Regions from separate parts of the Saccharomonospora amisosensis genome, predicted to be linked through region 1. Evidence: riboswitches for the same ligand, from Rfam matches in the RefSeq annotation. Region 1 holds a riboswitch; the other holds the start of a gene.
What was found. A riboswitch is a leader RNA that binds a small molecule or an ion and turns the genes downstream of it on or off. The one in region 1 is predicted to bind cobalamin.
Positions count from the first base shown of each region.

Region 2: it holds a riboswitch for cobalamin, as region 1 does, so the genes downstream of both, FHU38_RS07510 (ABC transporter substrate-binding protein) here and FHU38_RS20070 (CbtB domain-containing protein) in region 1, are expected to answer to the same signal.

Region 1 covers NZ_JAAOYM010000001.1:4,126,185-4,137,930, forward strand. Annotated here, with positions in the region: gene FHU38_RS20040 (2-keto-4-pentenoate hydratase) at 1-619, shown strand, start outside; gene FHU38_RS20045 (hypothetical protein) at 751-1,035, shown strand; gene FHU38_RS20050 (acyl-CoA dehydrogenase family protein) at 1,040-2,218, opposite strand; gene gltB (glutamate synthase large subunit) at 2,644-7,176, shown strand; gene FHU38_RS27815 (hypothetical protein) at 7,169-7,291, shown strand; gene FHU38_RS20060 (glutamate synthase subunit beta) at 7,284-8,735, shown strand; gene FHU38_RS27820 (hypothetical protein) at 8,915-9,037, shown strand; cobalamin riboswitch at 9,369-9,493, shown strand; gene FHU38_RS20070 (CbtB domain-containing protein) at 9,530-9,745, shown strand; gene FHU38_RS20075 (CbtA family protein) at 9,759-10,499, shown strand; gene FHU38_RS20080 (cobalamin biosynthesis protein) at 10,490-11,425, opposite strand; gene FHU38_RS20085 (bifunctional adenosylcobinamide kinase/adenosylcobinamide-phosphate guanylyltransferase) at 11,462-11,746, shown strand, end outside.
Region 2 covers NZ_JAAOYM010000001.1:1,527,601-1,539,346, forward strand. Annotated here, with positions in the region: gene FHU38_RS07495 (flavin-containing monooxygenase) at 1-961, opposite strand, end outside; gene FHU38_RS07500 (ABC transporter ATP-binding protein) at 1,615-2,421, opposite strand; gene FHU38_RS07505 (FecCD family ABC transporter permease) at 2,418-3,464, opposite strand; gene FHU38_RS07510 (ABC transporter substrate-binding protein) at 3,467-4,414, opposite strand; cobalamin riboswitch at 4,499-4,660, opposite strand; gene gltB (glutamate synthase large subunit) at 4,903-9,474, shown strand; gene FHU38_RS07520 (glutamate synthase subunit beta) at 9,759-11,267, shown strand; gene FHU38_RS07525 (DoxX family protein) at 11,325-11,702, opposite strand.

The DNA of each region.
Region 1 (11,746 bases):
TCACAAGGTGGGGCTGTCCTCCGCTGCGATGCAGGAGCAGATGGGCGTCGACCAACCCGACTACGGGCACCTGCTCAGCGACATGTTCCACCTTGAACAGCAGCCGATCCCCGCCTCGACGTTCCTGCAACCCCGCATCGAGCCGGAGATCGCCTTCGTGCTGGGGCGCCCACTGGAGGGTCCCGGTGTGACGGTGGCCGACGCCGTGCGGGCGGTGGAGTTCGTACTTCCCGCGCTGGAGATCGTGGACTCGCGCGTTCGAGACTGGAACATCTCCATCGTGGACACCATCGCCGACAACGCCTCCTCCGGTGGCGTCGTGCTCGGCAGCAAACCGACCCTGCTGTCGGCCGTGGACCTTCGGCTGGTGGGGTGCACGCTGCACTCCGGAGGCGAACTCATCGCCACCGGTGCCGGTGCCGCGGTGCTGGGCTCGCCACTGAACGCGCTGGTGTGGCTTGCGAACACCGTCGGACCGCTCGGCGTGCGGCTGGAACCCGGTCACGTGGTCCTGCCCGGCTCGATGACCAGGGCGTTTCCGGTGAAGCCCGGCGATTCCGTGGTGGCCAACATGGCGGAACTCGGCACGGTGACCGCGACCTTTGGGGTCACCTCCTAGCCCATCACTGGCTGCACTCGCCAAAACGTGTGAGGTATTCGCACGGCTTGCCGGAAAAATCTGGTGTCATAGGGTTGAATATTGGGCAGCCAGCCGGTACAGGACCGGGAGCAAGACCGTAGGAGGCTGGAATGCCTCAGCTGCCTCAGACGCCTCAACAGGACACCGATTCAGATCTGAATCACCGGGAGCGCGCCACCCTGCACGCCGTGGCACAGGGTGGCGCGGAAATCACCTGCAGCTGCGAACCCGACTTGTTTCTGGACGGGCTGGCCTGCTGCGACCAGGCCACCGCTCACCGGCTCGCCCGCGAGGGCCTCATCGCGCCAGCCAACGCGGGGCGGCCGGGCGAGCGCGTACCTGCCGTACTCACCGACGCGGGCAAGCGAGCGCTGCACGCGCTGGTGAGCATCTGAGCCGTCAGGAACGGAAGGCGGGTAGTCCGGTAACCGCCTGCCCGAGCGAAAGGGCGTGCATCTCCTCCGTGCCCTCGTAGGTGAGCACCGTCTCCAGATTCGCCATGTGCCGCATCACCGGGTACTCCAGCGAGATGCCGTTGGCACCCAGCATCGACCTCGCCGTGCGTGCCACATCCAGCGCCGAGCGCACGTTCGCCAGCTTGCCGAGGCTGACCTGGCTGTGATGCAGCGTGCCTGTGTCCTTGAGCCTGCCCAGTTGCAGCGCGACCAGCCCCGCCCGGTTCACCTCCACCAGCAGGTCGGCCAACTTGCGCTGGGTGAGCTGGTAGCCGGCGAGCGGACGACCGAACTGCTCGCGGGAGGACGTGTACTCCAGCGCCGTCTCGTAGCAGGTCCTTGCCGCGCCGACCACGCCGAACACGATGCCGAACCTGGCCTCGTTCAGGCACGACAGCGGGCCGCGCAGGCCACGCACCTCAGGGAAGACGGCGTCGGCGGGCAGCCGGACCCCGTCGAGCACGAGTTCGGCGGTCAGTGAGGCACGCAGGGAAAGCTTGTGCTTGACCTCGTTCGCGGTGAAGCCGGGCGTATCGGTCGGCACGACGAAACCGCGTATCCCCTCCTCCGTCTGCGCCCACACCACGGCGACGTCGGCGACGGTGCCGTTGGTGATCCACATTTTGGTCCCGTCCAGCACCCAGTCAGACCCATCGCGGCGGGCCCGTGTGCGCATGGAGGCCGGGTCGCTACCCGCGTCGGGCTCGGTCAGCCCGAAACAGCCCAGCGCCTCACCCGACGCAAGCTTCGGCAGCCATTGCTCGCGTTGCTGCTCACTGCCCCACCGGTGGATCGCGAACATCGCCAGTGAGCCCTGCACGGAAACGAAACTTCGCAGCCCGGAGTCCACCGCCTCCAACTCCCGGCATGCGATTCCGTAAGCTACGGCCGAGGTGCCCGCGCAGCCGTAGCCCTCCAGATGCATCCCCAGCACGCCCAATCGGCCGAATGCGTTCGCCAGATCACGCGCAGGCAATGTTGCTGTTTCATACCAATTCGCAACATGTGGTTGTAGTTCAACGCGCGCGTAATCGCGCACGGCATCACGGATGTCCCTTTCCTCGCCCGTCAGTCCGTCGTCGATGCGGAGGAAATCCCGGGGGTCAACTGCGCTGTCCGACATGCGGCTGACACTACCCCGACGGCCATGACATACCGTTACCGCAGGTCACAGAATCGGCTACGGTAAGGCAGACACAGAGTCACTAGTCAATCCTGACGTGTTGTTTGCCACGCGCGACGACTCAACCATCCCTATAACCGCGATTTCACACTACTGTCATAAGACCGGCGAACCCGGGAGTCATTGGCGCGCGCCGGAACAGCCACCACACCCCCGTGGGCTGTACCGGGCAGCGCGGTGCTCAACGCGAGCCGCACAACGTCGTGTGGTCACAGGCGATGTGCGGGCCCACTTCGGGCTGAACGCCATCGACCTTTCCCTGACTGACCATCGCAGCATCGGGCCGGACCGTTAGCCGGCGGGAATACGTCCCGCCTGCTGGCAGCCCGGCCCGGTCGTGCCGAGCCATAGGAGGGCGGCAAGCCGTGACCCGCCACGCACCGCACGAGCCGAACACGGGCTTGTACGACGAGCAGTACGAGCACGACGCCTGTGGCGTAGCCTTCGTCGCCGACCTCGCGGGCCGCAAAGATCACGAGATCGTCCGTAAGGCGCTCGTCGCCCTACGCAACCTGGAACACCGCGGTGCCCGCGGCGCCGAGCCCGAGACCGGCGACGGCGCCGGAATCCTGATCCAGATCCCGGACGCGTTCCTGCGTGAGGTCGTCGACTTCACGCTCCCCGAAGCCGGCGCCTACGCCGTGGGCACCGCGTTCCTGCCGGTCGACGAGCAGGCCAGAGGCAAGGCCATGTCGACCATCGAGCGCATCGCCGCGGAGGAAGGCATGCGCATCCTCGGCTGGCGCGAGTTGCCTGTCGACACCGAGCACGTGGGCCCGACGGCCGCGACCACGATGCCGCACTTCGCCCAACTGTTCCTGGCCCCGAGGCGCGACGAGCTCACCGGGCTCGCGCTGGAGCGGGCCGCCTTCTGCGTGCGAAAGCGTGCCGAGCACGCGTTGCGGGAGCAGGAGGTGTACTTCCCCAGTCTTTCGTCACGCACCATCGTCTACAAGGGAATGCTCACCGAGCCGCAGGTGGAGCGGTTCTTCCCCGACCTCACCGACGAGCGCGTGACCAGCGCGATCGGCCTGGTCCACTCCCGCTTCTCGACCAACACGTTCCCCTCCTGGCCGCTGGCGCACCCGTACCGCTACGTCGCGCACAACGGCGAGATCAACACGCTGAAGGGCAACCGGAACTGGATGGACGCGCGCGAGTCGCAGCTGTCCACCGAACTGATTCCCGGCGACCTCCGCAGGCTGTACCCGATCATCACCCGCGACGCCAGTGACTCGGCCTCCTTCGACGAGGTTTTGGAGCTGCTGCACCTGGGCGGTCGTTCGCTGCCGCACGCGGTGTTGATGATGATCCCGGAGGCCTGGGAGAACCACGGCGAAATGGATGCCGCGCGGCGGGCGTTCTACGAGTTCCACTCCACGCTGATGGAGCCATGGGACGGCCCCGCGCTCATCGCCTTCACCGACGGTACGCAGATCGGCGCGGTGCTGGACCGCAACGGGCTGCGGCCGGCGAGGTACTGGGTCACCGAGGACGGCCTCGTCGTGCTCGCCAGTGAGGTGGGCGTACTTGACATCGACCAGTCCACGATCATCCGCAAGGGCAGGCTGGAGCCTGGCCGGATGTTCCTCGTCGACACCGGCGAGGGCCGGATCATCGACGACGAGGAGATCAAGGGCGAACTGGCCGCGCAGCACCCGTACGCGGAGTGGCTGAAGTCGGGGATGCTGCGGCTGGACGACCTGCCCGAGCGTGAGCGCGAAGTGCCGACTCACTCCTCGCTGGTACGCAGGCAGCAGGCGTTCGGCTACACCGAGGAGGAACTGGACGTCCTGCTGGAGCCGATGGCGCGCACCGGCGCGGAGCCGATCGGCTCGATGGGCAACGACTCCCCGCTCGCTCCGCTTTCCAGCGGGCCCAGGCAGCTCTTCGACTACTTCACCCAGCTGTTCGCCCAGGTCACCAACCCACCGCTGGACGCGATCCGTGAGGAACTGGTGACGGCGCTTGGCGCGCAACTCGGCTCCGAACCCAACCTGCTCGACGCGGGACCGCAGCACTGCCGCAAGATCGTGTTGCCGTTCCCGGTGCTCGACAACGACGAGCTGGCCAAGCTCGTGCACGTTAACGACGACGGTGACCTGCCGGAGTTCCAGTCCTACACCGTGCACGGCACCTACGAGGTCGCGGGCGGTGGGCAGGCACTGTTGCGCAGGCTCGAGGAGATTCGCGCGGAGGTGTCCGAGGCGATCGCGGGCGGCGCGCGGCTCATCGTGCTCTCCGACCGCGGCGTGGACGCCGAGCACGCGGCGATTCCGTCGCTGCTGCTGACCGGAGCCGTGCACCACCACCTCGTCCGGGAGAAGAGCCGCACCCAGGTGGGGCTCGTCGTCGAGGCCGGCGACGCCCGCGAGGTGCACCACATCGCGCTGCTCATCGGCTACGGCGCGGCGGCGGTGAACCCCTACCTCGCCATGGCGACCGTGGAAGAGATGGCCGAGCAGGGCCGCATCCCCGGCGTCACGGCGAAGGAAGCCACCCGCAACCTCATCAAGGCGCTCGGCAAGGGTGTGCGCAAGACCATGTCGAAGATGGGTGTCTCCACCGTCGCTTCCTACACCGGTGCGCAGATCTTCGAGGCGATCGGGCTCGGCGAGGAGGTCATCGACACCTGCTTCACCGGTACCACCTCGCGGCTCGGCGGGGTCGGCTTCGACACCCTCGCCGACGAGGCCGCGCGGCGGCACCGGCGCGCGTTTCCCGCCGACGGCGTCCGCCCCAACCACAGGGAACTGGACACCGGCGGCGACTACCAGTGGCGGCGCGAAGGCGAGCCGCACCTGTTCAACCCGCAGACGGTGTTCAAGCTCCAGCACTCCACTCGCACCGGCAAGTACGAGATCTTCAAGGAGTACACCAAGGCGGTCGACGACCAGGCGCAGCGGCTGATGACACTGCGCGGGCTGTTCGACCTCAAGGAGGGCGAGCGCCCGCCGGTACCGATCGAGGAGGTGGAGCCGGTATCGGAGATCGTGAAGCGGTTCGCCACCGGTGCGATCTCCTACGGGTCGATCTCGGAGGAAATGCACCAGACGCTGGCCATCGCCATGAACCGGCTCGGTGGCAAGTCCAACACCGGCGAGGGCGGTGAGGACCCGGAGCGGCTGTACGACCCGCAGCGGCGCAGTGCCGTGAAGCAGGTCGCGAGCGGCCGGTTCGGTGTCACCAGCGAGTACCTCGTGAACGCCGACGACATCCAGATCAAGATGGCGCAGGGCGCCAAGCCGGGCGAGGGCGGCCAGTTACCCGGTAGCAAGGTGTACCCCTGGATCGCCAAGACCCGCTTCTCCACGCCGGGTGTGGGGCTGATCTCACCGCCACCGCACCACGACATCTACTCGATCGAGGATCTGGCCCAGCTGATCCACGACCTCAAGAACGCCAACCCGGCCGCACGCATCCACGTGAAGCTGGTGTCCGAGGTCGGTGTCGGCACCGTGGCCGCCGGGGTGTCCAAGGCACACGCCGACGTGGTGCTCATCTCCGGGCACGACGGCGGCACGGGTGCCTCACCGCTGTCCTCGATCAAGCACGCGGGCGGGCCATGGGAGCTCGGGCTGGCGGAAACGCAGCAGACGCTGCTGGCCAACCGGTTGCGTGACCGGATCGTGGTGCAGACCGACGGCCAGCTCAAGACCGGGCGCGACGTCGTCATCGCCGCGCTGCTGGGTGCGGAGGAGTTCGGTTTCGCCACCGCCCCGCTGGTGGTTTCGGGCTGCATCATGATGCGGGTCTGCCACCTGGACACCTGCCCGGTGGGCGTGGCGACGCAGAACCCGAAGCTGCGGGCCAAGTTCAGTGGCAAGGCCGAGTACGTGGTGAACTTCTTCGAGTTCGTCGCGCAGGAGGTGCGCGAGTACCTGGCAAGGCTCGGTTTTCGTTCGGTCGCCGAGGCGGTCGGCCACGCAGAGCTGCTGGACACCCGCAAGGCGGTTGAGCACTGGAAGGCCTCGGGGCTGGACCTGTCCCCGATCTTCCATGTACCCGAACTGGAACCGAGGGCGGCACGGCACCAGGTGGTCGCGCAGGACCACGGGTTGGACAAGGCGCTGGACAACACGCTCATCCAGCTCGCGGAAGGCGCGCTCAGCTCGGGCGACAAGGTGCGGCTGGAGTTGCCGGTGCGCAACGTCAACCGCACGGTCGGCACCATGCTCGGCTCCGAGCTGACCAAGCGGTGGGGCGGCGACGGCCTTCCCGACGACACCATCGACATCACCTTCACCGGCACCGCGGGGCAGTCGTTCGGCGCGTTCCTGCCGAACGGCATCACGCTGCGGTTGGTGGGGGACGGCAACGACTACGTCGGCAAGGGGCTTTCCGGTGGGCGGATCACCGTGCGCCCTCCGCTGGAGGCACGCTTCGCCGCCGAGGAGCACATCATCGCGGGCAACGTGATCTGCTATGGGGCCACCGGTGGCGAGGTCTTCCTGCGCGGCAAGGTCGGCGAGCGGTTCTGCGTACGCAACTCCGGCGCGCTGGCGGTGGTGGAAGGTGTCGGTGACCACGGCTGCGAGTACATGACCGGCGGCAGGGTGGTGGTGCTCGGGCCGACCGGGCGCAACTTCGCCGCGGGAATGTCCGGCGGTATCGCCTACGTGCTTGACCTCGATCCGGTCCGGGTCAACCAGGAGATGGTGGACCTCGACGAGTTGGACGAGACCGATGCGCAGTTCCTGCGCGAGGTCGTGGAGCGGCACTACGACGAGACCTCCTCGGCCGTGGCGCACGCGCTGCTGACCGACTGGGACCTGGCGCTGCCCAGGTTCGGCAAGGTCATGCCGAAGGACTTCAAGCGCGTGCTGCGGGCACAGGCCGAGGCGGAACGCGAGGGAAGGGACGTCAACGAAGCGATCATGGAGGCGGCACATGGCTGACAATCGGCAAGCCCCAGCCATGGACGCCGACCGGAATGGGCCCCCGCTGTGGCAGGCTTTCGGGCCACAGCAGGGGAGGGTGTCCCGCAAGACGATGGAGGCGGCACATGGCTGACCCCAAGGGCTTTCTCACCACACCCAGGGAGACGCCGAAGTCTCGCCCTGTGGACGTGCGGATCAAGGACTGGCGCGAGGTCTACGAGGATTTCGAGCAGTCGAAACTCACCAAGCAGGCGGGCCGCTGCATGGACTGCGGTATCCCGTTCTGCCATCAGGGCTGCCCGCTGGGCAACCTGATTCCGGAGTGGAACACGCTGACGTGGCGGGAGGACTGGCAGGCCGCGATCGAGCGGCTGCATGCCACGAACAACTTCCCGGAGTTCACCGGGACGCTGTGTCCCGCACCGTGTGAGACCGCCTGCGTGCTCGGGATCAACGACGACCCGGTGACCATCAAGCGGGTCGAGATCTCGATCATCGACAGGGCCTGGGAAGAAGGCTGGGTGACCCCGCAGCCACCCGTCACCAGGACCGGCAAGAAGGTCGCGGTGGTGGGCTCCGGTCCCGCGGGACTCGCGGCCGCGCAACAGCTCACCCGCTCCGGACACGACGTCGTGGTGTTCGAGCGGGCGGACGCGATCGGTGGCCTGCTGCGCTACGGGATTCCCGAGTTCAAGATGGAGAAGTACCGCCTCGACCGGCGGCTTGAGCAGATGCGGGCGGAAGGCACCGAGTTCAGGGCCGGGGTCAACGTCGGGGTGGACGTCACGGCCGAGCGGCTGCTTTCGGAGTACGACGCGGTGGTCCTCGCCGGTGGCGCTACGGCGTGGCGTGACCTACCGGTGCCCGGCAGGGACCTGCCCGGCGTGCACCAGGCCATGGAGTACCTGCCGTTCGCCAACCGGGTCGCCAGCGGGAAGCTGGCGCGGACCCCGATCGACGCGGCGGGCAAGGACGTCGTGGTGATCGGCGGTGGCGACACCGGTGCCGACTGTGTCGGTACCGCGCACCGGCAGGGTGCGCGATCGGTTACCCAACTGGAGATCATGCCGAGGCCGCCTCAGTCGCGTTCGGACGCGCATCCGTGGCCGACCTACCCCATGATCTACCGGGTTTCCTCGGCTCACGAGGAGGGCGGCGAGCGGCTTTACTCGGTGAACACCAAGGAGTTCCTCGCGGACTCCGACGGCAATCTGCGGGCGCTGAAGCTCGTGGAGGTCCGCAACGAGGGCGGGAAGTTCGTTCCCGTTGAGGGCAGCGAACGGGAGCTGCCCGCCCAGTTGGTGCTGCTGGCCATGGGCTTCGTCGGGCCGCAGCGTGAGGGCCTACTTGAGCAGCTCGGCGTCGAGCTGGACGAGCGGGGCAACGTGGCAAGGGACGCCTCGTACCAGACGAGTGTCGACAAGGTGTTCGTAGCAGGCGACATGGGCAGGGGTCAGTCGCTGATCGTATGGGCGATCGCGGAGGGCCGGTCCGCCGCCGCCGGGGCCGACGGCTACCTCACCGGCCGGGACGTGCTTCCCGCGCCGATCGCGCCGACGGACCGTCCGATCTCCTGACCGCGGGGTGTTCAGCGGATTCGGGGGGTCCGCTGAACACCCCCATCGCTGGCCCGCACACTCGTTCGAGAGTGCGCAACGCCATGGCTGGAGTGTGCCGGCTGGCGGTGGACGTGAATTCCGGCTTGGCTGAATCACGCAGGCCCAGTGGTGATTCAGACTCTTGCTGGGTTGTGCGATTGACGACCGACGTCGGCACGTTGATCGAGAAGGCCCGCGTCCGCGCACAGCTCAGCCAGCGTGCCCTTGCCGAGGCCAACGGGGATCTAGCAACCGACCTTGTCGCGAGTCATTTCCGGTGATCGGGCCGCGAAGCTGCCGGAGTTGGTGGCGATCGCCTGGGCAACCGGGCACACGGTCACCCAGTTGACCGGAACCAGGACGGTGGCCGATCGAGCACAGTGCGGCACGAGCGACCAACGAGGTTCACAAGTCTGATCGTTCCTACCGCCCGCCGCCGCAGCCCGCCGACCTCGGTGGTCCCAGGCCCGACGTCGATAAGAACGGTCACCGTCGCGCCCGCTTGGCAACCTACCTTGATCAGTGGAAAGCCTGCTCCGTGACGACGAGGCCGCTACTCGACACAACCACCGGATGGTCGAGAACTCGGTCACGTTGACGATGCTGTCCAGACCACCGTAGCCTTCGACGAGTTACGCGACAGCGGCTGGAAGCCGGTGAGAATCCGGCACGGTCGCGCCACTGTATCCGGGTTCGTACCCACGACCCGGGAGTCAGACCCGGCGCTGTCGCGACCGTTCCGAGTGGGCCGCGTCAAGCCCAAGGAGGTTTCGATGTCGCAGGCGAGCGTCGCCGCACCCCGTCCCATCCACATCTCGATCCCGCTGCGGGAGATCCTGCCGTGGGCGATCTTCGTCGGCGTCCTCGCGCTGGCCGTCCTGTACTTCGTGAGTACCGAGGCGGGCGCGGTAGAGCTGCTGTCCAGCGACGGCCTCGTGCACGAGTTCCTGCACGACGGTCGGCACCTGCTGGCTTTCCCCTGCCACTGACCGGGAAACGCTGATGAGGACCCTGCTGGTCCGCGGCATGCTCGCGGGCCTGGTCGCCGGTGCGCTCGCGGCGGTTTTCGCCTATGTCTTCGCCGAACCGTCCGTCGAGGCCGCGATCGCACTTGAGGAATCAGCACAACACCACGGCAGCGCCAGTGCCGCGCACACGCACGCCGAGAACGCGGCGGTGAGCCGCACCGTGCAGAGCACGCTGGGACTGCTCGTCGGCACCGCCGGCTACGGCGTCGCCGCCGGCGGACTGTTCGCCATAGCGTTCGCGCTGCTGCACGGCCGCGTGACCACCATGGCGCCACGGGTGTCGGCCGCGCTGCTGGCCGCGGGCACGTTCGTGGTAGCGGTACTGGTTCCGTTCCTGAAGTATCCGGCGAACCCGCCCTCGGTCGGGCAGGCGGGCACGATCGGCGAGCGCACCAGCCTGTACTTCGGGTTCGTCGCGCTGTCCGTGGCGACCGGGATCGTCGCCGTGGTCGCGGGTCGTGCACTCGCGCGGCGACTCGGCGCGACCTCGTCGCTGTTGCTGGCGACGGCCGGATACCTCACGGTGATCGCGACGGCCTCGGCACTGCTGCCGGTGGTCGACGAGATCCCAGGTGGTTTCCCCGGCGCGACGCTGTGGGACTTCCGGGTGGCGTCACTGGGCACGCAACTGCTGTTGTGGAGCGCGCTCGGCCTCGTGTTCGGCACGCTCGCCGAACGGGTGCTGCGAGTGCGAACGCCGGCGGGTCAGCGATAGCGCGCCGACGCGGCCAGCGCCAGCGCCGCCAGCCCCACCAGCCGCGACAGCCGCACGGCCCTGCGCAGCTCCTGCGGGCCGGGTGCTGGGCCGTCGCCGAGCGCGCCTCGATGCTCCACCCGGTCCCCGTACCGGTTGCTGCCCCCGAGCCGGACCCGCAGCGCGCCTGCGAACGCCGCCTCGACCTGCCCCGCGTTGGGGCTGGGGTGCTTGCGGGCATCGCGGCGCCACGCCCGCAACGCCCCGGCCGCGCTACCGCCGACCAGTCGGGCCGACACCACGGCGGCCGCCGCACTCAGCCGCGCGGGCACGAGGTTGGCGATGTCGTCGGCCCGCGCGGCGGCCCAGCCGAACCGCTCGTAGCGAGGAGACCGATGTCCCACCATCGCGTCGAGGGTGTTGAGCGCGCGGTAGCCGAGCAGGCCCGGTATCCCCGCCAGCCCACCCCACAGCAGCGGGGCGACGACCGCGTCGGAGGTGTTCTCCGCGATCGACTCCGTCGCCGCACGGGCGAGTTCGCTGCTGCCGAGATCCGTCGCGTCACGGCCACAGAGGTGGGAAAGGCGTGCTCGCGCGGCGTCGATCCGCCCCGACTCCAACAGCTGCGCCATTACCTCGCCTTCCCGCGCGAGTCCCCGCGCACCCAATACCACCCAGGTAACGGCTGCCGTGGTGACGAACCGGGCGAGCGGGTGACGCGCCGTGACCGCTTGCAGTGCCGTTCCCGCGCCCACGGCCGCGCCGACGCACGCTGCCGCGTAGCCAACGCCCCTGCCGCGAGAGTCGGCCCACACCCGCTCCTCCAGCGCCGCGGCGAGCGCCCCGAAGCAGGCCACCGGGTGCCCGCGACGCGGGTCGCCGAAAATCGCGTCAGCGGCGTGGCCTGCGACGATTCCGGCAGCGGTGGCGCGACGAGGAAGGATCACAGCGCGAACCCTAGCCGGTGGGCAAGAATGCCGACCATGACGAACGATTCCGGGCGCAGGCTCGCGGACGCCGTGGCCGCTCGGCTGGAGGCCGGTGCCGCGATGCTGCGCCGCTTCGGTCGCGGCGGCCACGGCAACGGCCGCGTCCTCATCCTCGGTGGTGTCCGATCGGGCAAGTCACGCTACGCCGAGCAGTTGATGGTCGGCTACAACCATGTCGTTTACATCGCGGGCGGCCTGCCGCCGACCGACGACGACCCGGAATGGGCGGCTCGGGTGGCCGCTCACCGTGCGCGCAGGCCACCGCACTGGCGCACCGTT
Region 2 (11,746 bases), 2.6 Mb from region 1:
TCCAGCGGTCAGCGACCAGATCCTCGTTCTGCGGAATACCGATCATGATCGAGTCGAAGTTCACCATCCGCCGCTTCTGCCATCCCGGCGTCAGGCTCTTGACCCACTCCGGGTCGGTCGGCCGGTTGTCCCTCACGTCGACGGCCGACGGGGTGCGCTGGAAGACGGTCAGATGCTCGGCCCACTCCGCGACGCGGGGTGCGATCTGGACACACGACGCGCCGGTGCCGATGATCCCGACCCGCTTCCCCCGCAGTCCGGTCAGATTGCCATCAGGGTCACCGCCGGTGTAGGCGTAATCCCACCGAGCGCTGTGGAACGCATGGCCGGTGAAGGTGTCGAGGCCGGGAATGCCGGGCAGCTTGGGGCGGTTCAGTGGACCGCTACCGAGCACCACGAACCGGGCCTTCATGGCATCGTCACGATCGGTGCGGACGATCCACCGTAGGCAGTCCTCGTCCCAGGTGATGCTGGTGATCCTGGTCTGCAGTGCGGCGTCGGAGTAAAGGTCGTAGTGCCGTGCGATCCGCTGACAGTGCGCGAGGATATCCGCGCCCTTGGCGTACTTCTCGGTTGGCATCGCGCCGGTCTCTTCCAGCAGCGGCAGGTAGATGTAGGAATCCACGTCGCACCGGATGCCCGGGTACCGGTTCCAGTACCAGGTGCCGCCGACGTCCGCGGCCCGGTCGATGATGCGGATGCGCGGTATGCCGGCATCGCGCAGCCGCGCACCTGCCTGCAGCCCTGACATCCCGCCACCGACGATGACGACGTCGACCTCGTCGGTCAACGGCTCGCGCTCGACCATGGGCTCGGCGTACGGGTCGTCGTCGTAGGTCTCGAACTTCCCGGAGACATCGACGTACTGCCGGTAGCCGTCGGAACGCATGCGCTTGTCCCGCTCCTGCCGGTACTTGCGCCGCAGTTCCTCCGGATCGAATCCCAGCTCGTCCGTGGTCATCGGCTGCTCCCATCGCTGCGTTGAAATGGTGATCACACTGTAGGTATGAAGCACTACTTCGTCAAGGTAGTGTTTGCTAGCTTTCTGATCCGACATGTCCGCTGAGCAGCGCATACTGGGCGGCCAACTTCGGCAATCAGTGGTCCGATCAATACCGGAGTTGTGTAGTACCAGGAAGCGAGCCTGATTGCGCGCCCAGCCAATCTCGGGGCAATGCCGACTTCCGCGCCGGCGGTACGGCGGTCGCCGCTACCGGCGTCGTGGGTCCGGCTTGCAAGTGGAAGCCCGACGAAGGCGCGCCCGTCGGCGCGTGTGCGCGCGGGCATCGACGAACCCGTCAGCAAGCGGCCAAAGGCGCGGCCACCGCCGGCTCCGTCACCGGCTTGCCCGGATCGAAGCGCTGCGGTCGGGACGGCCCCACATACCGGTCACGGCGCCGGGCACTGCCGCGGACCATCCGCCGGGCTGAGCCGGGCAAGGTGATGACTCCGGACAGGTTGACACTGTGGACATTCGGCGCCCGTGCGACCGGGACGTGAGCACGGTACCGGCTTCGCCCGCCGACCCCCGACCAGATGCAGGGAATTCCGGCGCTACCGTAGCGGCCCCTCGCGCCTCAGCAACATCATCACCACCGCTTGTGTTCCTGCGGGTTACCCGGAAGGCTCGCCGCCCAGCCCCTCGCCATCGCCGCGTACGGGGGCCACGACCGGGTGGCCGCCGGCGGTGGTCAGCACCTCCACGGTCGCGCGGTAGTGCCGCCGCAGCACCTGTGGTGTCAGCACCTGGGCAGGCGGACCCTGCGCGGCAACCCCACCGGAGTCCAGTAACAGCAGCCGGTCGGCGTACTGCGCGGCGAAGGTCAGGTCGTGCAGCGTGGTGACCACGGTGGTGCCGTCCTCGCGGCGCAACCGGTCGAGCCGGTCCAGCAGCACCTGAGCGTGCCCGATGTCCAATCCGGACGTTGGTTCGTCAAGCAGTAGCAGGCTGGTGCGCTGTGCCAAAACCCTGGCCAGCACGGCGCGCTGCCGCTCGCCGCCGGACAGCGTGCGCAGCCTGCGGCTCGCCAGTCGCCGCAGGTCCAGTCTCGCCAGCGATTCCTCGACGATGGCCAGATCGGTCGCGCCCTCCTTGGCCAGCGGCCCCAGGTGCGGCGTGCGGCCCAGCAGCACGTAGTCGGTGACGGTGAGGCCGTCCGGCAGGATCGGGTTCTGCGGGGCGTAGCCGAGCAGCCTCGCTCGCCTGCGCCGGGTCAGCGCATCGCTCGCCGTGCCGTGCAGCGTTATCTCGCCACCGTGCCGCACCAGTCCGGCGATCGCCTTCAGCAGGGTGGACTTGCCCGCCCCGTTGGGACCCACGATCGCCAGCCAGCCACCCGGCTCGATCTCCGCCGACACCTCGCGCACCACCGGATCGGCCCCGTAGCCCGCGGACACCCCGCGCAGCCACACCGCGGTCACGGCAGCCGTCCCCTCGATGTGCGTAGCACGATCGCGAAGAACGGCGCGCCCGCGAAGGCGGTGACCACACCCAGCGGCAGCTCTCCCGGCAACACCGTGCGCGCCACGTGGTCGGCGAGGATCAGGAACACCGCACCACCGATCAGCGCCAGCGGCACGATGACCCGGTAGCTCGATCCCGCCAGCAGCCGCACGATGTGCGGCACGACGATCCCGACGAACCCGATCAGCCCGCTGACCGCCACCGCGGCGGCGGTGGCCAGCGACGCCGCCGCGAGCAGCAGCAGCCGCACCCGGCCGGGCCGGACCCCGAGCGACGCCGCTTCCGCGTCGCCGAGCGCCAGCACGTCCAGCAGCCGGGCCGATGCCAGCAGCACGACGGCCGCCAGCACGACGTAGGGCAGCGCCAGCAGCAGGTCGCGCCAGCTGCTGACGTTGAGCCCGCCCATCGTCCACGTGTAGACCTGCTTGATCGTGTCGGTGTTGAGTTGCTGGACGAAGGTCTGGATCGCGGTCAGGAACGCCGTTACGGCCACGCCCGCCAGCAGCAGTGTCGCGGTTCCTGAACCACCCGCCGACCGCCCGACGGCCCAGCTCAACCCCACACCGGCGAGCGCGCCCGCGAACGCGGCAAGCGGCAGCGGCCCGATCAGCCAGCCGGTGACGGCCGGGGCGAACACCATGACCACCGTCGCGGCCATCCCGGCGCCCGCCGCCGCGCCGAGCAGGTACGGGTCGGCGAGCGGGTTTCGGAACACGCCCTGGAACGCCGCACCCGCACCGGCCAGTGCCGCGCCGACGAGACCAGCGAGCAGCACCCTCGGCACCCGCAGCTGCCACACGATCGCGGCCTCGCGTTCCGACAGCGGGGACACGCCGCCGCTGACCTGGGCGGCGATCTCGGCGAGGACGCGTTGCCAGCCGAGCTCACCCGCCCCGACCACGACGGCGAACACCACGGTGAACAGCAGCGCGAGCAGCGCGAGCAGCACAGTCCGTGGCCGCAGCCTCGTCGTGGCCGGGCGGGAACGAGCTTTGAGCACGGCTACCGGCCGGCGTCGCGCACGGTGGACGACACGGTGCGGACGAAGTCGACGAGCCGGGGACCCCAGCGCGAGGCGATGTCGTCGCCCACCGCGACCACGCGGCCCTGCCTGACGGCGGTCAGCGTGTCCCAGCCGGGCCGCTCGGCGACCGTGTCCGCGCTCTGCCCGCAGCAGTTGGTGTCGGCGAGGAAGATCAGGTCCGGGTCAGCGCGCAGGATGTGCTCCGCCGAGAGTTGCGGGTAGCCGCCGAGCGCGTTGGGGTCGTCCTGGTCGGCGATGTTGCGCAGCCCGAACAGGTCGTAGACCCCGCCGATGAAGGTGGCCGAGGTGACGCTGTAGAAGCTGGGGTCCAGCTCGTGGTAGTAGCTCAGCTCGGTTTTCGGTGTGTCGGCCACGAGCTTGCTGATCTCGGCCTCGGTACGGCGCGCGAGTTCGGCCCCCTCCTTGGCGTGACCGGTGGCCTTGCCGACGAGTTCGAACTGCGTGTAGGCGTCGCGCAGCGTCGCGGGTGCGGGAAGCACCAGCGTCTTGGTGCCGGTCTTCGCCAGCGCCTTCGAAAGCTTGTTCTCCAGGTCGGACTCGACGATGACCAGGTCGGGGTTGTGGGAGGCGATCGCCTCCGGGTCGATGTTGAGCCCGGAAAGGGACGTGCGCGGCGCCTGCTCGGGGTAGGTGGACTGATCGTCGGCCGCGACCACCTGCTCGCCCGCGCCGACGGCGTACAGCGTCTCGGTCGTGGAAGGTGACAGCGAGACGATGCGCTCGGGCGCCGCCTCGAGGGTGACCTCGGGCGCACCCGAGGGACGAAGGGTGACCGGGAAGCCGTTCCCACCCCCTGCCGAGGCCGATGCGGGCTCCTCCCGCTCGGCGCAGCCGGCGAGGGCGAACAACAGCAACAGCGGTAACAGTGGCAACAGCGCCCACAGGCGCCGGCTGGAAGGCAACATGGAACCTCGACTGGTCGGCCGGCGCGGGCCGCGCCGGGACCGCGGGCCGCGATCGCGGACGCCGCACCCCTGCGCCGGAGGCGGGTGGCGTCAGCGCGAGCGGCAGGCGACCTGGCTCGAGGCCCGCTGTCACGGCACGTGTTCGTACCGGCACAACGGGTCCCATCACAGTTGCGGCACAGCGCCGGATTCACACCGGACTTCGCTCCCGCTCGCGTCGAAGGACGCTACCAGGCCGCGAAATTCGGGTAGACTCCATAGGACAAATCACCGGTAGTGCACAGTCCGTGCGCCAGTCGGGCAAGGCGCCCAAAACATCAAGAACATCGCCGTTCTCCGCAGCCAGATTGTTACGGTCGCGTGGGCGGAATGTGCACTTCGAACCGGTGCTCCCACGTTTCCCAGATGTTAAGGTCGCGCTAATGAGCGGGCCATCGTCGTCCCGTGCGCAGCACAAACCGAGCACGAAGACGACGCAGGAGGTCCCATTGATCTTCTCCGCGATTCCGGCTCAGCAGGGTCTTTACGACCCTGTAACGGAACAGGATTCCTGCGGTGTGGCCATGGTCGCCCACGTCCGAGGGGTACGCTCCCACAACATCGTCACCGACGCGCTGACGGCGCTGACGAATCTCGACCACCGTGGCGCCGCGGGCGCAGAGCCCACCAGCGGCGACGGGGCGGGCATCCTGCTGCAGCTGCCGCACGAGTTCCTTCGTGCGGAGTCCGGGATCGACCTGCCTTCGCCGGACGCGTTCGGCTCGCACCACTACGCCGCGGGCCTGGTGTTCCTGCCCACCGACGCCGAGCAGCGCAGCAAGGCGGTCGGCCTGGTCGAGCGGATCGCGTCCGAGGAGAACCTCCGGGTGCTCGGCTGGCGTGAGCTGCCGGTCGACGCGGACACCGCCGACATCGGCCCGACGGCGCGCTCGGTGATGCCCCACATCGCGATGCTGTTCGTCGCCGGAACAGCCGACGCCGACGGCGTGCTGCCGAGCGGGCTGGAGCTGGACCGGCTCGTGTACCCGCTGCGCAAGCGCGCCGAACACGAGAGCCAGGCGGCGGGCTGCGGCACCTACTTCCCTTCGCTTTCGGCACGTACGCTGGTCTACAAGGGCATGCTGACGCCGGTGCAGCTGCCGAAGTTCTTCCCCGACCTGCGCGACGAGCGGCTCAGCAGCGCCATCGCACTGGTACACAGCAGGTTCTCCACCAACACGTTCCCTTCGTGGCCGCTGGCGCACCCCTACCGCTACGTGGCGCACAACGGCGAGATCAACACCATCCGGGGCAACCGCAACCGGATGCGGGCAAGGGAAGCGCTGCTTGAGTCCGACCTGATTCCAGGAGACCTCAGCAGGCTCTTCCCGATCTGCTCGCAGGAGGGCTCCGACTCCGGCTCCTTCGACGAGGTGCTGGAACTGCTGCACCTCGGCGGCCGCTCGCTGCCGCACGCGGTGCTGATGATGATCCCGGAGGCGTGGGAGAACCACGCCACGATGGACTCCGAGCGCAGGGCGTTCTACCGGTTCCACGCCAGCCTGATGGAACCGTGGGACGGCCCCGCCAGCGTGGCCTTCAGCGACGGCACGCTGGTCGGTGCCGTGCTGGACCGCAACGGGCTGCGGCCGGCCCGCTGGTGGCAGACCGCCGACGACCGGGTGGTGCTGGCCAGCGAGGCGGGCGTGCTCGACCTGCCGCCGTCGCAGGTAATCGCCAAGGGCAGGCTGAAGCCCGGCCGGATGTTCCTCGTCGACACCGACGCGGGCCGTATCGTCAACGACGACGAGATCAAGTCCCGGCTCGCGGCGGAGGCGCCGTACGAGGAGTGGCTGCACGCCGGGTTGCTCTCGCTGTCGGAGTTGCGCGACCGTGACCACATCACGCAGTCGCATGCCTCCGTGCTGCGCCGCCAACTCGCCTTCGGCTACACCGAGGAGGAGCTGAAGGTGTTGCTCGCTCCGATGGCTGCCAAGGGCGCCGAGCCGGTGGGTTCGATGGGGTCGGACATACCGCCTTCGGTGCTGTCCAAACGCTCGCGGTCGCTCTACGATTACTTCAAGCAGGGGTTCGCGCAGGTGACGAACCCGCCGCTGGACGCGATCCGCGAGGAACTGGTCACGTCGACGAGCCGGATCATGGGTCCTGAGCAGAACCTGCTGCAGCCAGGACCCGCGTCGTGCAGGCACATCCAGTTGCCCAGCCCGGTGATCGACAACGACGAGCTGGCCAAGCTCATCCACATCAACGACGACGGCGACCTTCCCGGGTTCGCCTGCACCGTTCTGTCCGGACTGTATGAAGTGGACGGTGGTGGTCCCGCGCTCGCCGATGCGATCGAGCGGGTACGCAGGGAGGCGTCCGAGGCGATCGCCGCGGGGGCGCGCACGCTGGTGCTTTCCGACCGCGACTCCGATCACCGGATGGCACCCATCCCTTCGCTGCTGCTCGTCTCGGCCGTGCACCACCACCTGGTGCGCACCAAGGAACGGCTGCGGGTCGCGCTTGTGGTGGAGACCGGCGACGCCCGCGAGGTACACCACATCGCGTTGCTGCTCGGTTACGGAGCGGCGGCCGTCAATCCCTACCTCGCGTTCGAGACGATCGAGGACATGGTCGCGCAGGGCGCCATCACGGGTGTCGAATCCGCCAGGGCGGTGCGCAACTACGTCGACGCGCTCGTCAAGGGCGTGCTGAAGATCATGTCCAAGATGGGCATCTCCACCGTGGGCGCCTACACGGCGGCGCAGGTGTTCGAGTCGCTGGGACTGTCGCAGGAACTGCTGGACGAGTACTTCACCGGCACCGTCTCCAAACTCGGCGGCGTCGGCCTCGACGTGCTCGCCGAGGAGGTCGCCATGCGGCACCGGCGCGCGTACCCGGACAACCCCACCGAGCGGGTGCACCGTGGCCTCGACAGCGGCGGCGAGTACGCCTACCGGCGCGAGGGCGAACTCCACCTGTTCACCCCCGAAACCGTGTTCCTGCTGCAGCACGCGAGCAAGTCACGCCGCGACGAGGCATACCGGGCCTACGTCGACGAGGTGAACCGGCTCAACCGTGAAGGCGGTGTGCTGCGAGGGCTGTTCTCGTTGCGCACCGGCCAACGTCCGCCCGTGCCGATCGACGAGGTCGAGCCGATCGAGTCGATCATGCGACGGTTCAACACCGGCGGCATGTCCTACGGCGCGCTGTCGATGGAGGCCCACCAGACGCTGGCCATCGCGATGAACGCCATCGGTGGCAAGTCCAACTGCGGCGAGGGCGGTGAGGACCCGGAGCGGCTGTACGACCCGCAGCGGCGCAGTGCCGTGAAGCAGGTCGCGAGCGGCCGGTTCGGTGTCACCAGCGAGTATCTCGTGAACGCCGAGGACATCCAGATCAAGATGGCGCAGGGCGCCAAGCCGGGCGAGGGCGGCCAGCTTCCGCCGAACAAGGTCTACCCGTGGATCGCACGCACCCGGCACTCCACGCCGGGTGTGGGCCTGATCTCGCCGCCACCGCACCACGACATCTACTCGATCGAGGATCTGGCCCAGCTCATCCACGACCTCAAGAACGCCAACGAGCGGGCGCGAGTGCAGGTCAAGCTCGTCAGCACGCTCGGTGTCGGCACCGTGGCCGCCGGGGTGTCGAAGGCACACGCCGACGTGGTGCTCATCTCCGGCCACGACGGCGGCACGGGTGCCTCGCCGATGAACTCGCTCAAGCACGCGGGCACGCCGTGGGAGATCGGGCTGGCGGAAACGCAGCAGACGCTGCTGCTCAACGGTCTGCGCGACCGCATCACGGTGCAGGCGGACGGCGGGTTCAAGACCGGGCGCGATGTCGTCATCGCCGCGCTGCTGGGTGCGGAGGAGTACGGCTTCGCCACCGCCCCGCTGGTGGTGGCAGGCTGCGTCATGATGCGGGTCTGCCACCTGGACACCTGCCCGGTGGGCGTGGCGACGCAGAACCCGGACCTGCGCAAGCGTTACACCGGCCAGGCCGAGCACGTGGTGAACTTCTTCCGGTTCGTCGCGCAGGAGGTGCGCGAGTACCTGGCGCAGCTCGGCTTCCGTTCGCTGGACGAGGCGATCGGCAGGGCGGACATGCTGGACGTCGACCGTGCCGTGGAGCACTGGAAGGCACAGGGGCTCGATCTAGCGCCGATCTTCCGGATGCCGTCGCACACGCCGTACGGCGGCGCGCGGCGCAAGACCCGCGAGCAGGACCACGGACTGGAACACGCGCTTGATCGCACGCTGATCCAGCTCGCCGAGGCCGCGCTGGAGGACGCGCACCCGGTGCGCCTGGAACTGCCCGTGCGCAACGTCAACCGCACCGTGGGCACGCTGCTCGGTTCGGAGATCACCAGGCGGTACGGCGGGGCGGGTCTGCCCGACGACACGATCCGGGTGTTGCTCACCGGTTCGGCAGGCCAGTCACTGGGTGCTTTCCTGCCGCCCGGCGTGACGCTGGAGCTGGTGGGCGACGCCAACGACTATGTCGGTAAGGGCCTTTCCGGTGGACGCATCGTGGTGCGGCCGCATCCCGATTCACCGTTCGACGCGGAGGGACAGGTGATCGCGGGCAACACCATCGCATACGGGGCCACCAGCGGTGAGCTGTTCATCCGGGGCCAGGTCGGCGAACGCTTCGGGGTACGCAACTCCGGTGCGCTGCTCGTGGCCGAAGGCGTCGGTGACCACGCGTTCGAGTACATGACCGGTGGCAGGGCCGTCGTGCTCGGCAAGACCGGCCGCAACCTGGCAGCCGGCATGTCCGGCGGCATCGGGTACGTGCTCGACCTCGACAAGCGCCAGGTGAACGAGGCGATGGTGGATTTGCTCGCGCCCGAGGCGGACGACCTGGCATGGCTGAAGGGGATCGTGCGGCGGCACTACGAGCTGACCCGCTCGGCGGTGGCCGCGTCGCTGCTGGGCGACTGGCCGCGCCGCGGCGCGGCGTTCACGAAGGTGATGCCCAAGGACTACCAGCGGGTGCTGCGTGCCGCCAACGCCGCGAAGGCGGAGGGAAGGAACATCGACGAGGCCATCATGGAGGCAGCCCGTGGCTGAGAATGGCGGAGCTTGCGTAGCGGTGGCCGCGGGTGCCGATCGGGTGTGGGTGTCCCACAAGGCACTGAGGCAGCCCGTGGCTGAGAATGGCGGAGCTTGCGTAGCGGTGGCCGCGGGTGCCGATCGGGTGTGGGTGTCCCACAAGGCACTGAGGCAGCCCGTGGCTGAGAATGGCGGAGCTTGCGTAGCGGTGGCCGCGGGTGCCGACCGGGGTGGGCCCCCGCTGTGGCAGGTTGTTGGGCCACAGCAGGGGAGGGTGTCCCACAGGACACTGGAGGCGGCCCGTGGCTGACCCGACCGGTTTCCTCGACCACGAGCGCGTCGAACAGCCGAAGCGACCCAGGGACGAACGAGCCCGTGACTGGCGCGAGGTGTACGCCGACCTGGACCCGGAGGAGCGCAACCGGCAGGTGCGGGTGCAGGCGACGCGCTGCATGGACTGCGGTATCCCGTTCTGCCATTCCGGCGGTGCGGGCTGCCCGCTGGGCAACCTCATTCCGGAGTGGAACGACCTGGTGCGCAGAGGCGAGTGGGAGCAGGCCAGTGAGCGGCTGCACGCCACCAACAACTTCCCCGAGTTCACCGGCAAACTCTGCCCCGCGCCGTGTGAGTCGGCGTGCGTGCTGGCCATTTCCCCGGCTTCCGGCGGAGCGGTGGCCATCAAACGCGTCGAGGAGACGATCGCTTCGCAGGCGTGGGAATCGGGATATGCCCGGCCGGAGCGGGCCGCGGCCGCCACGGGTAAGAAGGTGGCGGTGGTTGGCTCTGGGCCTGCGGGGCTGGCCGCCGCGCAGCAGCTCACGAGGGCGGGACACGAGGTGACCGTGTTCGAGCGGGACGACCGGCTCGGCGGCCTGCTGCGTTACGGCATTCCCGAGTTCAAGATGGAGAAGAAGGTGCTCGACCGCAGGCTCGCCCAGTTGCGGGAGGAGGGCACCACGTTCGTCACCGGCTGCGAGGTCGGCGTGGACCTCACGGTGGAGGAGTTGCGGGAACGCTACGACGCGGTGGTGCTCGCCGTTGGCGCGCTGCGCGGAAGGGACGACACCGCAACGCCGGGTCGTGAGCTGGCGGGTGTGCATCTCGCGATGGACTACCTGGTGCCCGCCAACCGGTTCTGCGAGGGCGACGGGCCTGCAGAGATCGACGCGGCCGGAAGGCACGTCGTCATCATCGGTGGCGGCGACACCGGAGCGGACTGCTACGGCACCGCCACCAGGCAGGGTGCGCTGTCGGTGACGCAGCTCGACCAGTACCCGCAACCGCCGTCCACTCGCGACGACGACCGCTCGCCGTGGCCCACCTGGCCCTACCTGCTGCGCACCTACCCGGTGCACGAGGAGCGCGGGGAGCGGCTGTTCGCCGTCGCGGTGAAGCGCTTCCTCGGCGACGAGGAGGGGCGGGTGCGCGGCATCGAGTTGCAGAAGGTGCGCGTGGAGAAGGACCCGGGAACCGGGCGACGCCAGGTGGTGCCCACAAGCGAGGAAGTAGAAGAAGTTCCGGCCGACCTGGTACTGCTCGCGATCGGGTTCGAGGGCGTGGAGCACATGAGGCTGCTCGACGACCTCGGGCTGAAGCTCACCGGGCGGGGCACGCTTTCCTGCGGCACCGACTGGCAGACCGACGCGCCAGGAGTGTTCGTGTGTGGCGACGCGCACCGGGGCGCGTCGCTGATCGTGTGGGCGATCGCGGAGGGCAGGTCAGCCGCGCATGCGGTGGACAGCTGCCTCACCGGCTCCTCGGACCTACCCGCACCCGTGCACCCGACGGCGCTGCCGCTCGCGGCCGTGTGAACCCACTGCCTGAGTCCTGCACGCCACTCGTGCCGCTGACCGCGGAGCCAGGAAGGGTCAGCCTGCCGACCACGCGAAGTGCCCGAGAGCCGCGGCAGCCAGGAGGAGAAACGCCACGGGGAAGGCGATGTTGTGGAACACCCGTGCCCGGATGTGGGTGACGACCGCTGCGATGAAGTACAGCACCAGCCCAACCGCGGCGGCGAGCCCGATGAGCCGCGGACCGAGCAGGCCGAGAACAAGCCCGGCGACCCCAGCCGCCTCAGCGACCGCGAGGTAGCGGATCCATTCGCGGCCGACTCCCACCTCGGCGGAGTTGCGCACCACGAACTTCGCGCTGACCGCCTTCGCGACGACTTCGAAAGTGTTCGCGGCGATACACAGCAGGGTGGCGACCAGTAGCCCGGTCGCGAGCACCGCGCTCAACCGGAGCACCGCCCCGGCTTGCCCTGCCGGGCTCCGTGGCGGCCGAGGACCGC